DNA from 3 places in the [Pantoea] beijingensis genome. Region 2 is predicted to be linked to each of the others. Evidence: predicted binding sites of a transcription regulator. Region 2 holds the regulator's gene; each other region holds the start of a gene.
The links. The regulator PurR, encoded in region 2, represses purine synthesis genes. The targets are predictions, from matches to a motif close to CANGCAAACGTTTGCNTG.

Region 1 (5,174 bases), 950 kb from region 2:
CCCCCATTGCAGCAGGCGGAAACATCACATCCAGCCAGCCGGTGCCGGCTTTTTTAACGATCAACGCCACCAGACAAAACAGTACGCCACATATAATGAAACCACCCAGCGCGACCTCATAGCCCAGCGGCAACAGCAACAGTACCGGAGAAATAAAGGCAAAGCTGGAACCTAAGTAAGCCGGGATTTTCCCTTTACAGATAAACAGATAAAGCAACGTACCGATCCCGTTAAATAGCAGAACCGTCGCCGGATTGATATGAAACAGAATGGGCACCAGCACCGTCGCGCCGAACATCGCAAAAAGATGCTGGAAGCTAAGCGGTATGGTTTGCAGCAGCGGTGGTCTTTCACTCACACCGATAGCGCGACGAGTCATTATAATCCCCTTGAAATGTTTGCCTACCCGCCATAGCTGAAGCAGCAATCTTCGAATTGCAGGCGTTTACCTTCGTCAGGCGATAAAGGTCTACACCTGGCCGATGCAATACTGCTTCACTTATTTAGGGTCTGTGTGCCATAAAAAAGCCGACTATCAAGTCGGCTTAGAAAAATAAACGTCGGCGAGGAGCGCCGATATACAGAGTCAGGCCACAGCCGGAAGACGTTAACCACGACATCTCTGCCGTGGAAAGTAACAGTCCCTTGTGGCTGGTTTCCGGGTAACACCCGTAATCGCCTGACGCGTACATTTACTTGGTACCAAAAATTTTATCGCCCGCGTCACCCAGACCCGGAATGATGTAGCCCTTTTCGTTCAATCCCTGATCGACAGAGGCAGTGTACACCTCCACATCCGGGTGGGCTTTTTCCAGCGCCGCAAGACCTTCGGGTGCGGCCACAAGTACCAGTACTTTAATGCTGCTGCAACCGGCTTTTTTCAGCAGATCGATGGTAGCAATCATTGAACCGCCCGTCGCCAGCATTGGATCAACCACCAACGCCATACGCTCTTCAATGTTTGATACCAGCTTCTGGAAATAGGGAACGGGCTCCAGCGTCTCTTCATCACGGTAAACGCCCACGACGCTAATACGTGCACTGGGAACGTGTTCCAGAACACCGTCCATCATTCCCAGTCCGGCACGCAGAATAGGAACCACGGTAATTTTCTTGCCTTTAATTTGCTCAATAGCCACCGGGCCATTCCAACCTTCAATGGTCACGGTCTCGGTTTCGAGATCGGAAGTGGCTTCATAAGTCAGTAAACTTCCCACTTCTGAAGCAAGTTCACGAAAACGCTTCGTACTTACATCATGCTCACGCATCAGACCCAGTTTATGTTTGACGAGCGGATGTTTAACTTCCACGATCTTCATTATTGTTCTCCCGAAGTATGTTGAGCTGCAAAAAAATCGCGGGATTATACCGCCTTTTATTCAGCATGCCATATGACTTAGGCCAATTATTTAAGCCGAATATTCGGTTATTTGCCCAATCAGAGAGGCTTGCTTCACGGTGTGTCGCAACTAAAAGCCAATCGAATGACTCCGCTCAAGGGACCGATTAACCCTCTGCGTAGAAATACGTACCGCGCCCTCAACGTGACGCGTGTAGTCTGATGGATATACGTGATGCTGATAATGATTGGCTAAAATATTGCTATGTGCAATGTCAGGCTAAGATGACACTCGCAAACGTTTGCCTGCACTGATAGAATTGCCGCGCTATAGGTCGTGTCCCTGCTGAAGGGGTCGTGGTGGTGCCGTCACAGCGCCCTTTTTTACTCGCGGGACACAGCCTAATTTCAAACCACCAACCGCAATCGCGTGGGGATTTCGCAGTGACCGATAAGACCTCTCTCAGCTATAAAGACGCCGGTGTTGATATTGATGCTGGTAATGCTTTAGTCGATCGTATTAAAGGCGTAGTGAAAAAGACTCGTCGTCCCGAAGTCATGGGTGGACTTGGCGGTTTCGGTGCCCTTTGTGCGCTGCCGCAAAAATACCGCGAACCGATTTTGGTCTCCGGCACTGACGGCGTCGGCACCAAGCTGCGTCTGGCAATGGATCTGAAACGCCATGAAAGCATCGGTATTGATTTGGTCGCAATGTGCGTCAATGACCTGGTTGTCCAGGGGGCTGAACCGCTGTTCTTTCTCGATTACTACGCTACCGGCAAACTGGATGTGGATACCGCGGCCAGCGTAATTACCGGTATTGCCGAAGGTTGCCAACAATCCGGCTGCGCCCTGGTTGGCGGCGAAACGGCTGAAATGCCGGGCATGTACCACGGTGAAGATTACGATGTGGCTGGTTTCTGCGTCGGCGTGGTGGAAAAATCAGAAATCATTGATGGCTCCAAAGTACAGGACGGCGATGTCCTGATTGCTCTGGGTTCAAGTGGCCCGCACTCCAACGGTTATTCGCTGGTACGTAAAATCCTTGAAGTAAGCCAGACCAATGCGGAAACCAAACAGCTTGAGGGCAAATCGATTGCCGATCATCTGCTGGAGCCTACCCGTATCTACGTGAAAAACATTCTAAGCCTGATTGAGCAGGTTGACGTACATGCGATCGCACATCTTACCGGCGGCGGTTTTTGGGAGAATATTCCACGCGTGTTGCCAGAAAACACCCAGGCCATTATTGACGAGTCAAGCTGGCAGTGGCCGGCCATTTTCAGTTGGATGCAGCAGGCCGGTAACGTCAGCCGTTTTGAAATGTACCGCACCTTTAACTGCGGCGTGGGCATGGTGATCGCGCTGAGTGCAGCAGATGCGGATAAAGCGGTACAGTTGATGACAGATGCGGGTGAAAAAGCCTGGAAAATCGGAGTGATTAACGCATCCGACTCGGAAGAACGAGTGGTTATTAACGCATGAAAAAAATAGTCGTGCTGGTTTCCGGTAACGGTAGCAATCTTCAGGCGATTATCGATGCCTGCCAGCAGGGACGAATCAACGGCAGCCTTGCTGCCGTGTTTAGCAACAAGGCGGGGGTCTTCGGACTGCAACGCGCCAGCCAGGCGGGTATCCCCGCCCACGCGCTCTCTCCCTCTCAGTTCTCAGACCGCATCGCTTTTGATCGTCAACTGATGCGGGAAATCGATGCTTACGCGCCTGACCTGATCGTGCTGGCGGGCTATATGCGCATCCTTAGTCCGGACTTTGTCGCCCATTACCAGGGACGGATGCTCAATATTCATCCCTCGCTATTACCTAAATATCCCGGGTTGCATACCCATCGTCAGGCAATAGAAAACGGCGATGAAGAACATGGTACATCGGTGCATTTTGTCACTGACGAGCTGGATGGGGGACCGGTTATCCTGCAGGCTCGAGTACCGATCTTCGCCGATGATAGTGAAGCTGAAGTCATCGCACGCGTCCAGCATCAGGAACATGCGATCTATCCACTGGTAATCGACTGGTTTATGACTGGCCGCTTAGCGATGCGCGATCGGGCCGCCTGGCTTGATGACAAAAAACTACCGCCGCAAGGCCACGCTTTCGAATAGCCCGCGTCTCCAGCCCAGATTTTCGCATAGGTCCCAAAGGACTGTCATTTAAATGGCGTATCTGCCCGTCTCGACTCTCATCTACGCCGTTAGTCGAGACAGGCAGTGTTAGCCATAGCGTCCGGTAATATAATCTTCAGTGCGTCGCTGCTGCGGCGCGGTGAAAAGCGTATCCGTCTCAGCAAACTCCACCAGACTGCCATTATGCACAAATGCCGCGTAATCAGAGACGCGCGCAGCCTGCTGCATATTATGTGTGACCAGTAGCAGGGAAAAATGCTGCTTTAACGTTGTCATTAGCTCTTCAATAACTAACGTAGAGATGGGGTCCAGTGCTGATGTTGGCTCATCCAGTAAGAGTACTTCGGGTTCGATAGCGATTGCCCGGGCAATGACTAACCGCTGCTGCTGCCCGGTTGAGAGGGTTAAAGCATTTTTCCGCAGGCTATCTTTCACTTCGCCCCACAACGCCGCCGCACGCAGTGCCCGTTCCACCGCCTCATCCAGCACACGCTTATCACGTACCCCTTGCAAACGCAGACCATACACCACGTTTTCATAAATGGATTTAGGAAAGGGATTAGGGCGCTGAAACACCATCCCAACCCGCCGCCGCAATGCAGAAAGATCGTTTTTTTCCTGATAAATGGAGCGATTACCTAACAGAATATCGCCTTCAATACGGCATCCGGCAATCAAATCATTCATTCGGTTAAAGCATCGTAATAGCGTCGATTTACCGCAGCCAGAAGGGCCAATAAGGGCGGTAATACAGTTCTTAGGTACCTTCAGTGAAATATCTTTCAGTGCCTGCTTGTCGTCATACCACAGCGAAAGCTTCTTTAATTCCAGCGCCGTTTCCGTATCGTTAAAGGTGACGGTTGAATGCATCTTACTTTCCACAGTTTATTGAATCAGCGCACGATAGCGCTCGCGCAGCCGGTGACGAAGCCCCATTGCCAGCAGATTAAGTCCCAACACCAGCAGTACCAACAATAGTGCCGTGGCATATACCAGCGGCCGATCGGCTTCAGCATCCGGGCTCTGAAATGCCAGATCGTAGATCTGAAAACCCAAATGCATAAATTTACGGTCAAGATGCAAATAAGGAAAAATGGCATCAACCGGCAGTTCCGGCACCATCTTTACCACCCCAACCAGCATCAGTGGAGCCGTCTCCCCCGCCGCACGTGCAACCGCCAGGATAAACCCCGTTAACATGGCTGGGACAGCAAGTGGCAATGTGATGTGCCACAGCGTTTCTGCCCGCGTCGCACCCAGCGCCAGCGAGCCCAGGCGCAGCGCGGGTGGAATGCGTGATAATCCCTCCTCGGTAGCGACAATCACCACCGGTAAGGTCAGCAGTGCCAACGTCAGGGATGCCCAGAGTAACCCCGGTGTACCAAAGGTGGGATTAGGTAACGAAGCCGGGAACAGCAGTTGATCCAAGGTGCCGCCAATCAACCAGACAAAAAATCCAAGACCAAACACGCCATAAACAATCGACGGCACGCCAGCGAGATTGACCACTGCAATACGGACCAATTGCGTAAGCCAGTGGCGGTGCGCATATTCATGCAGCCAGACGGCCGCGATAACGCCAAGCGGCATCACTACGATCGACATCAACATGACCATAAGCACCGTACCAAAAATGGCTGGAAACACGCCGCCTTCGCTTTGTCCATCCTGCGGGGAATCGCTGATAAAATGCC
Region 2 (5,174 bases):
TATAAAATTGAGCTGATTGAAAATAAACAGGCAGACCACGGCCTCGGTAATTAATTGCCGCAGGGGGGTGTGTGAGAGTGCCTGTATGTGTATGGCGCTCTCTTGAACATCTCCCCGGCTGCATCCCTCCCTGAAATTTGCCATACTATGCGCTGCATTTTCCCGTCGACGAGATCCTGATGTCTGAATTGAAAGAATTGAATACCCTGAGCGATCGCTTTCGCGGTTTTTATCCGGTAGTTATTGATGTTGAAACCGCAGGTTTTAATGCAAAAACAGATGCGCTATTGGAAATTGCTGCCGTCACTTTAAAAATGGATGAAAACGGCTGGCTGGAGAAAGATGAGACGCTCCATTTCCACGTAGCGCCATTTGAGGGAGCAATTCTTCAACCGGAGGCACTCGCCTTCAACGGCATTGATCCCCATAACCCATTGCGCGGTGCGGTGAGTGAATATGAGGCACTGCACGCTATTTTCAAACTGGTGCGCAAAGGGATTAAGGATAAAGGCTGCAATCGCGCCATTATGGTGGCGCATAACGCGACATTCGATCTTAGTTTTATGAATGCCGCCGCAGAACGGGCCAGCCTGAAACGTAATCCTTTCCACCCATTTGTCACTTTTGATACTGCCGCACTTAGCGGGCTGGTTGTTGGTCAAACAGTGTTGGCAAAAGCATGTATCGCCGCGGGGATCTCTTTCGATAGCACCCAGGCACACTCTGCACTTTATGACACGCAGCAAACGGCCGATCTTTTTTGTGAGCTGGTCAATCGCTGGAAACGCTTAGGGGGTTGGCCTTTAGTGCCCGCAGAGGCGCACGATCAGGAAGTCGATAGCTAACACAGATGTGTAAATAAGGGCGGGAATCCGCCCTTATTCTCAGTGATTAGTTTTCTTCAGCGGGATATTTAGCCGCTGTTTCTTTAATCAGCTGCTGTAATTCCCCCGCCTGATACATCTGAATGACGATATCGCAGCCACCAACTAACTCGCCATCAACCCACAGTTGTGGGAACGTTGGCCAGTTAGCATACTTTGGCAGCTCGGCGCGGATGTCCGGATTTTGCAGGATATCCACGTAGGCAAAGCGTTCGCCACAGGCAGAGAGAGCCTGAACCGTCTGCGCAGAGAACCCACAGCTTGGCAGCTTTGGCGAGCCTTTCATGTAAAGCAGGATTGGGTTTTCTGCGATCTGGCGCTGAATTTTTTCAACAGTACTCATAATTGCCTTCCTTAATACGTTACTTCGTGTCTATTTATTGTAGCGATACTCGGCATCACCTGAAAACGACATTTTCATCATAATTGCCCAGTTTGAGCCCATTATGCCAAAAACATAGACTAGAATAACAACTGTGCCCAAATAATCACTGGTAGATAAGGCTATATCTTAAATCTTTATCGCGTGCTGTTACCTTCGCGAGAATGTAAACGGCTAACAATCCGGCTGGCGGAATGCACGGTTGACCGTTTTTTAAGTAGTAACATTTCGTCATAATAGTGGCGAGATAAGCGACTGATAATGTTTATTTATAAACCGGATTGCGCTAATCCACGTTTTAAGCAAAAAAGACCTTACCTTTTATAAATCAATTAGATTAGAATCTTTCATCGGCGCTGCTTTTGTTGGGCAGAATTTTATTAAGCCGCTCTCTGATGCGACGAGAGCATAACCTGTTGCGGGATCATGCGTTTACTCATCACACTCTTTATGCTGGCATTTGCACAGTTGTTCTTTAATATGGCGCACGCATCGCCACATGCTTCTGTTACCGCAAATCAGCATAAAAAAGTGGATAAAAGCAGCCCGCGTGAAGATGAGCGGCGCAAAAGACGCCAGGTTAAAACGTCGCCTAAAAAAGCACGTACAGCCTCGATTCAGAAAGTAAAGCTAAAGAAAAAGCCTTCGCTACAAACTGCAGCCGTTGCCACGCCCCACGTCATCTCCGGTAAGAAGCCACTGATAAGGCATTATGGTAAACAACGCAAAATCGCATCCAAAGCACCAACTCTGACAGAGAATGGCTCATTGACTCTCAGTACCGCTCACCGGGTGCGCTATCAGAAAGCGCGTGAAACCGCGATGAATAAATTAATGGGTCAGCTCGGGAAGCCCTATCTTTGGGGAGGTACATCGCCCCATACCGGTTTTGATTGCAGCGGTTTAGTCTGGTATGCCTATAAAGACCTGGTGAAGTTTAAAATTCCACGCACCGCTAATGAAATGTACCACTTACGTGACGCTGCAACGATAAATCGCGAAGCGTTGGAAAAAGGCGATTTAGTCTTTTTTCGGATTAATAATCGTGGGGCAGCGGATCACGTTGGAGTTTATCTCGGTAACGGCAAGTTTATCCAGTCTCCGCGCACCGGCAAAGACATACAGATAAGCGCGCTTGGCGATGATTACTGGCAACGACATTATGTAGGGGCCAGGCGCGTGATGACGCCCAAAACTATCCGTTAACGTGGTGTGTCTTACGTCTTGAACCGCAGTAGTAATGTCCACCAGTGTTGCGCAACTTTCCGAATCGAGCAATAACCAGAGAAAGAGAGGCCATCAGCATTTTCCGTTGTCTCCCCCCTTCCTCATACTTATGCATCTGTGATTAATGCATTACCGCCACCAGGCTAAACGCAATAATCATCAGCAATGCGCCAACGGTGGTCATCAGCGATAACTTCAGGTTAGTACACATATTACACCTCCTTAAATAAGATTCTGTCGATAAACTAACTGGCAACACGATCTGAATGTCAGAGACATCCTATCTCACAACATGAATTATGACGACAACCAATAGCGGTGAACAGATTTTCCTGACATGGCAGGTAAAAATCTCGTTTTCTGTTCACAGCCTTGATAGAATTCCTTTTTTTCGTTGCGCAACGACTGCAACGTCGCATCACTGGCCGTATCTCAAGACGTCAATTACCTTCCCGACGTCATTCAGACAGCAATGAATAAACGACTGCCGTCGGTAATGGTGATGCGGACGCAAACGTTTAACATCAAGCTTATCAACAAATTATGATAAGCGCAGGGGTAGCATTTTAATGGCAACAATTAAAGATGTGGCAAAGCGTGCGGGAGTCTCCACCACCACGGTTTCTCATGTCATCAACAAAACACGCTTTGTCGCGGAAGACACGCGGGAAGCAGTATGGGCAGCAATCAAAGCGTTACACTATTCTCCTAGTGCCGTTGCACGCAGCCTCAAGGTTAATCACACCAAATCAATTGGACTGTTGGCAACCTCTAGTGAAGCGCCCTATTTTGCTGAAATTATCGAAGCTGTAGAAAATTGCTGTTTTGATAAAGGCTATACGCTGATTTTAGGCAATGCGCATAACAACTTGCAGAAACAGCGCGCCTATCTTTCCATGATGGCGCAAAAGCGCGTGGATGGACTGCTGGTCATGTGCTCAGAATATCCCGATGATTTGCTGAAGATGCTGGAAGAGAATCGCAACATTCCGATGGTCGTTATGGATTGGGGAATGTCACGCGGCGACTTTACCGACACAGTCGTCGATAACGCCTTTTCCGGAGGTTATCTGGCAGGACGCTATCTGATTGACCGGGGACATCGGGACATCGGAGCCATTCCAGGCCAGTTGGAGCGCAATACCGGCGGCGGTCGGCACGCAGGATTCCTGAAGGCGCTGGCTGAAGCCAATATTACCGTCCGCGAGGAGTGGATCGTTCAGGGAGATTTTGAGCCTGAATCCGGATACCGTGCAATGCAGCAAATTTTATCGCAAAAGAACCGACCAACTGCCATATTCTGTGGCGGTGATATTATGGCAATGGGCGCGATTTGTGCCGCCGATGAGATGGGGCTGCGGGTTCCGCAGGATATTTCGGTGATCGGGTATGATAACGTGCGTAACGCTCGCTACTTCACCCCTGCGCTAACTACCGTTCACCAGCCGAAGGTGCAGCTTGGTGAAACTGCCTTTGAAATGCTACTGGACCGAATTACCAGTAAACGCGAAGAGCCGCAGACAATTGAAGTCCATCCTTCTCTGATAGAACGTCGTTCGGTAATCGATGGTCCTTTCAGAGATTACCGCCGCTAAGAGTTTGTGAATGCAGGTCCGGGCAACGCCCGGTATCACTCGCGTAGCCACTCTTCATTCATCGTTTCACTGCTTCCCAGATAATCCAGTAGCCAGCTTAATGCCGGCGACATACTCTGCTCAGCCCAACTCACGCAGCAAGGGCTGTCAGGGAAGCTTTCCGGCAGCGATAATTCACTTAGTGCTCCAGATGCTATTAACGGCGCGGCAAAATGCCCTGGCACCATACCCACACAGAATCCCGCCAGCAAACAATCAAAAGCAGTTTCCCAGTCGGGCGTAACCAGTCGTCGCTGATTGTCCAGCGTCCAGGTCGTCCGTTTTGGTAACGCACGGGAAGTGTCTTCCAGTACCAACGATGGCCACTCTCGTATCCGGTCATCCTCAACGGCACCTGAATGCCGCGTCAGCGGATGTCCTGCTTTTACAACGCAGCGCCAGTTCACCGCCCCCATGTCGCGAAAAGCAAATCGCCCACCCACGGGAATCGCCTGCGTCGCGCCAATAGCGACGTCGACGCGGCCATCCGCTAACGCATCCCACACGCCATTGAACACTTCAGACGAAACGTGCAACTCCATATCTGGAAAAAAACGGTAAAAATCAAGGACCAACTGCCGGGTTCGTTGCGGTTTAACAATACGGTCGACCGCAATACTCAACTGCCCCCGCCAACCATTAGCGACCTGTTGGCACTGTCTGCGGGTGGCAAGCATTTTTTTGATAACACCTCGCCCTTCATGAATAAAAAGACGACCAGCATCCGTCAGAATAACATCGCGGTGACGGCGCTCAAAAAGGCTAACCGCCAGCCACTCTTCCAACTGACGCACGGTATAGCTTACCGCTGAAGGTACACGGTGTAGCTCATTCGCTGCTGCACTAAAACTGCCGGTGCGCGCTACAGCGTCGACCACTTCAAGGGAATGTTCAGACCACACAATTTGCCTTCAATTATTTTGATAACAAGACGCAAATATTAGCGTTTCACAACGTGTATGGCACGCGTTTACACTCAGCCGCGTTAAAATCACCTGCTATATAAAAAGAGCTGTTTAATGATCAAGTCGAAAGGTTTCCTTATTT
Region 3 (5,174 bases), 690 kb from region 2:
AAGCGGGTACTGGCGGCATGATAATGGCTCCCATCTCGGCGGCGGTGGTCATCATCCGTAAATGTCCCAAGTGCAGCGGCGTTTCACGCACGCACAACACCAGACGACGCCGTTCCTTCAGCACGACATCCGCCGCACGCGTCAATAAGCCATCAGTGTAGCTGTGTACTATGCCGGATAGCGTTTTCATCGAACAAGGCAGAATAGCCATCCCGTCAGTTTTGAACGAGCCGGAAGAAATACTGGCTGCGATATCGCGGACATCATGCACCACATCCGCAAAACTCTGGATTTCCCGCACGGTAAGGTCGCTCTCCAATGCCAGCGTCTGGCGCGCTGCCTGACTCATCACTAAATGGGTTTCTACGTCATCCACCTGCTGCAAAACCTGCAGCATACGCACGCCGTAGATCACGCCACTGGCACCTGAAATGCCAATAATAAGTCTTTTCATGGTAGAGCCTTATAAAAAATGGGCCGGAATAATCCGACCCATTATGACATATCCACAGAAAATTGGCGTGGCATCAACCTTCGTTATGCATCTCCAGGTTTTCCACTTCATTCTGACGAGCCAGCGCTTTTGCATCATCATTACGCAGTGACTGAAGATATTCGAGGTAACTCTGGTCTACATCTTTAGTGACGTAAATACCGTTGAACACCGAACATTCAAACTGAACAATATCCGGGTTCTCTTCACGCACGGCTTCAATCAAGTCGTCCAGATCCTGGAAAATCAACGCATCAGCACCGATAATCTGGCAGATCTCATCCACTTCACGCCCATGTGCAATCAGTTCCGTCGCACTTGGCATATCAATGCCATAGACGTTAGGAAAACGAATTTCCGGCGCGGCTGAAGCAAGATAGACTTTCTTCGCACCCGCTTCACGTGCCATCTCGATAATTTGCTCAGAAGTCGTGCCACGAACGATAGAATCGTCGACCAGCAGTACGTTTTTATCACGGAACTCAGCACGATTAGCGTTAAGCTTACGACGCACGGCGCTACGGCGCTGGTGCTGACCCGGCATGATAAAGGTCCGACCGACATAGCGGTTTTTCACAAAGCCTTGCCGATAAGGTTTGTTCAGAATACCGGCGATCTCCAGCGCAATATCACAGGACGTTTCCGGAATTGGAATCACGACGTCAATATCCAGGTCTTCCCATTCACGCGCGATTTTTGCGCCCAGTTTGGTTCCCATCCGGACCCGTGCGCTATAGACAGAGATTTTATCGATAAAGGAGTCGGGACGAGCAAAATAGACGTATTCAAACAGGCAAGGATTACTTTTCGGGTTTTCCGCACACTGGCGCGTAGAAAGCTGACCTTTTTCGGTAATATATACCGCTTCGCCCGGCGCTACATCGCGCAGAAATTCAAAGCCCAGCGTATCCAGCGCGACGCTTTCGGACGCCACCATATATTCAATACGGCCGTCATTCATGGCGCGTTTACCAATAACCAACGGGCGAATACCGTTTGGATCACGGAAGGCAACCATACCATGACCAATAATCATTGAGACGCAAGCGTAAGCGCCACGGACTTTCTGGTGCAGTGCCGCGACCGCTGAAAAAATATTTTCGGCTTCCAGTGGATAGTGCGGGAAACGGTCTAACTCCTGCGCAAAGATATTGAGCAAAATCTCAGAATCCGAGGTGGTATTAACATGACGACGCCCGCTTTCAAACAGCTGCTTACGCAACTCGTGCGCATTCGTCAGGTTGCCGTTATGGGCCAGTGTAATACCGTAAGGCGAGTTGACGTAGAAGGGCTGTGCTTCAGAAGCACTGGAACTTCCCGCAGTAGGATAGCGGACATGGCCAATACCCATGTTGCCCTGCAGCCGTTGCATATGACGCGCTTCAAATACATCGCTGACCAACCCGTTCGCCTTACGCAAACGGAAGCAATTTAATGCATCGATGGTCACAATACCTGCAGCATCCTGCCCACGATGTTGAAGCACCGTTAACGCGTCATAAATCGACTGGTTTACCGGCATGAAACCGGTGATACCGACAATACCGCACATGTAGTCATATCCTCATAAGCCGCACCCCCGGCGCGATTACCGGGGTAAAAAACTCGACGAGCTTTGCAGGTAGTCAAAAAACCACCTGATGATGTAACTGAACTGGGGAACCAGTTGCGACTGCTGCCAGTCAGGACTTTTCGAAAATCCGGTGAAGGTATCGAGGAAGAATAAAATGGCGGAAACAATTAGCACGCCACGCAATGCCCCGAAACAGACACCCAACACCCTGTCGGTTCCTGACAGGCCGGTTTTTTCCACCAGTGAACCAATGACATAATTTACTATCGCCCCGACAATCAGCGTGGCAATAAAAAGTATCCCGATGGCAATTCCATTTCGTACCAGCTCATCTTCAAAACCTGTGAACCAGACCGCAAGAAAGGAGTAATAATGACTGGCGACAAAGAATGCGCATCCCCAGGTTACGAGAGATAATGCTTCCCGAACAAACCCACGGATAAGGCTAACCAGAGCCGAAAAACCAACAATCGCAATAATGACGTAATCTATCCAGACCATGAACTCTTCCAGCGACAGTGCCCTTAAGATCACATCCCTCTGCTGCACCCAACGCAGTTGCAACAGAGGGATGTGACCTAAGTTCGGGGCGAATTCTAACAGAAAAAGAAAACGTTTGCGTATCGTTTTCCTTTCCCAGACAAAATAAAAAAACCCAAAAAACAGCCTGACAATCCATCATCAAGAGGGGGCAATTGACCGCAGCGCCAGACATTCAAACCACCGCAGCGCTCGGCAAAAAACCGGATACAGCTTAACCAATGTCGATGATGACGTTGCCATAATGTTCAGCAAAACTTAATTAACCGACGCGTTGCAGAACATTACGGCGGTGACATAGCCCCCATCCCATTGCGCAAGTACGGGAACGAATAGTGACGTCCCCGACCAAAACGCTCAATTATCGCGAACTGTAGGGTTTCACCACTCCGCCCAGACCAGAAATACCTTTAAGCTCACCCACCGCAGCCTGCATTTTCGCTTTGGACGCATCCGGCCCAACGTAAATACGGGTAATCTGCCCTTGTACAGGCGTCGATGGTACGGTGAAGGTGCGATAGCCTGATAAACGCAGTTGAGCAACAATTTCGTTCACTTTGCTGGCATTTTTTAGCGCACCCAACTGAACAACATACGCTTGCCCTTCCGGTGCCTGCTGCTGTTGCTTCGGTGGATCTATTGGCTTCGGCTGCTCTACTGGTTTCGGTTGCTCAACCGGCTTCGGCTGTTCAACTGGCTTCGGTTTAGGTTGCTCTACGGGCTTCGGCTTCGGTTGCTCTACGGGTTTCGGTTTCGGCGGCTCTACTGGCTTTGGTTTCGGCTGCGGTTGCTCAACCGGTTTCGGCTTCTCCGCAGGTTTCGTTTGCTGCACTGGCTTCATTGGCGGCGGCGAAACCACCGTTGGCGCACTGCTGGATTGAGGCGTAGTAGAACCGTTATCCGCGGGCTGTGAAGTCCGATCGTTATTGCCGCCCACCGCAGCACCTGCACCTTCTGGAGGTTGTGCAGGTAAAGATTGCGTAACCGGTGGCACCATATCCGCATCTTGTTGGTCGTCAGGCTTCGGGACCAATGGGATCGCCGCAAACTCTTCTTTGTAGTGTTTTTTTTGGCCGTCAAGCAAACCCGGCAGCACAATCACGCCAATGGCAACTAAAATGACGGTTCCGACTAAGCGGTTTTGAAACTTACTGGCCACTTCCGTTCTCCATTTGCATCGCTTCCATGACATGAGCCACGGTATGGAAAGAGCCGCATACCAGCACAATGTCGTCTTGCTTCGCCTGCTGCAAAGCGGCCTGCCAGGCAGCAACGACGCTGACAAAAGGCTGTGCCCCCGGCAGGTGTTCAATGAGTTGCGCCGCACTGGCACCGCGCGGACCCTCTAATGGCGCGCAGTACCAAATATCAACCTGAGAGGCCAGACTCGCCAATGTTCCGGCAATATCTTTATCATGTAACATCCCAACCACCGCGTGCACCCGCCCTTTCTTAGGCAGTTCAGCGATACGGCCGGCCAGATAGTCAGCCGCATGTGGGTTATGCGCGACATCAAGGATAACGCGTGGCTGGTACGCAACCGTCTGAAAACGTCCGGGAAGAATCGCTTTATCCAGCGACGCCCTAATAATACTGTCGCTTACCGTGAGTGAGGACGCGCGAAGCGCTGCGAGCGCAGTCGCTGCATTGGGCAAGGGAACCTGTGGTAAAGGTAGTCCACGCAATTCTCCCGCGGCGTCACGAAAATACCACGTCTCACCATCTATGCCGTAACGCCAATCACGATCGCGCTGCCGCAGGCTGGCGCCAAGATTATCAGCCACTTCACGAATGCTGTGCGGCATATCAGGCTCACCAACCACGGCTGGTTTCCCGTAACGAAAGACGCCTGCTTTTTCACGGCCAATACTTTCCCGATCGGGCCCCAGCCAGTCAGTATGATCCAGCGCAATACTGGTGATCACTGCCACATCCGCATCCACAATATTAGTCGCGTCCAAACGACCGCCCAACCCCACCTCCAGAATTACCACATCCAACGCCGCTTGCTTAAATAGCATGAGCGCCGATAGCGTACCGTATTCGAAATAGGTTAATGAGGTTGCACCACGTCCTGCTTCTATTGCCGCAAAGCTTGCGGTATGAGCGGATTCATCCAGTTCCTTACCCTGAATGCGTACGCGTTCGGTATAGCGTAATAAGTGGGGAGAACTGTAGACGCCGACGCGATATCCTGCGGCCATCAGCAGCGTTTCCAATGTTCGGCAGGTGGTGCCTTTGCCATTAGTACCAGCAACGGTGAATACGGTAGGAGCAGGCGTTAGCAGACCGAGTTGCGTGGCGACACGCAGAATGCGATCCAGCCCGAGTTCGATAGCCTGGGAATGTAAACGCTCAAGATAGTCAAGCCACGTGACCAAAGGCGACGTGGCTTGAGGAAGGTGAAGATTATCCATGGATCCCGTTCAGCACGTTACGGTTCATTGGTGAAAAGAGCAGCGCCAGGGTAGTCATTGCTGCTCTTTTCCATCATCTGTCAGGCCTCGCGACGCTGCGACGCTTCTTCCGCAGCCGCTTCTGCTTCCTGTAATGGTACAGGCGCTGGCT

Region 1: the regulator PurR is predicted to act here: its motif matches at 1,631-1,648, upstream of purM (phosphoribosylformylglycinamidine cyclo-ligase).
Region 3: the regulator PurR is predicted to act here: its motif matches at 2,672-2,689, upstream of cvpA (colicin V production protein).

The regions. Positions count from the first base shown of each region.
Region 1 covers NZ_CP071409.1:1,192,712-1,197,885, reverse strand. Annotated here, with positions in the region: gene uraA (uracil permease) at 1-379, opposite strand, end outside; gene upp (uracil phosphoribosyltransferase) at 693-1,319, opposite strand; gene purM (phosphoribosylformylglycinamidine cyclo-ligase) at 1,784-2,824, shown strand; gene purN (phosphoribosylglycinamide formyltransferase) at 2,821-3,459, shown strand; gene pstB (phosphate ABC transporter ATP-binding protein PstB) at 3,568-4,350, opposite strand; gene pstA (phosphate ABC transporter permease PstA) at 4,366-5,174, opposite strand, start outside.
Region 2 covers NZ_CP071409.1:2,147,543-2,152,716, forward strand. Annotated here, with positions in the region: gene gloA (lactoylglutathione lyase) at 1-54, shown strand, start outside; gene rnt (ribonuclease T) at 180-845, shown strand; gene J1C60_RS09645 (Grx4 family monothiol glutaredoxin) at 892-1,230, opposite strand; gene J1C60_RS09650 (C40 family peptidase) at 1,693-2,472, shown strand; gene cydH (cytochrome bd-I oxidase subunit CydH) at 2,615-2,704, opposite strand; gene purR (HTH-type transcriptional repressor PurR) at 3,063-4,088, shown strand; gene punR (DNA-binding transcriptional activator PunR) at 4,124-5,029, opposite strand; gene punC (purine nucleoside transporter PunC) at 5,147-5,174, shown strand, end outside.
Region 3 covers NZ_CP071409.1:2,841,613-2,846,786, forward strand. Annotated here, with positions in the region: gene J1C60_RS12880 (UbiX family flavin prenyltransferase) at 1-454, opposite strand, end outside; gene purF (amidophosphoribosyltransferase) at 528-2,045, opposite strand; gene cvpA (colicin V production protein) at 2,082-2,567, opposite strand; gene dedD (cell division protein DedD) at 2,968-3,765, opposite strand; gene folC (bifunctional tetrahydrofolate synthase/dihydrofolate synthase) at 3,755-5,023, opposite strand; gene accD (acetyl-CoA carboxylase, carboxyltransferase subunit beta) at 5,104-5,174, opposite strand, start outside.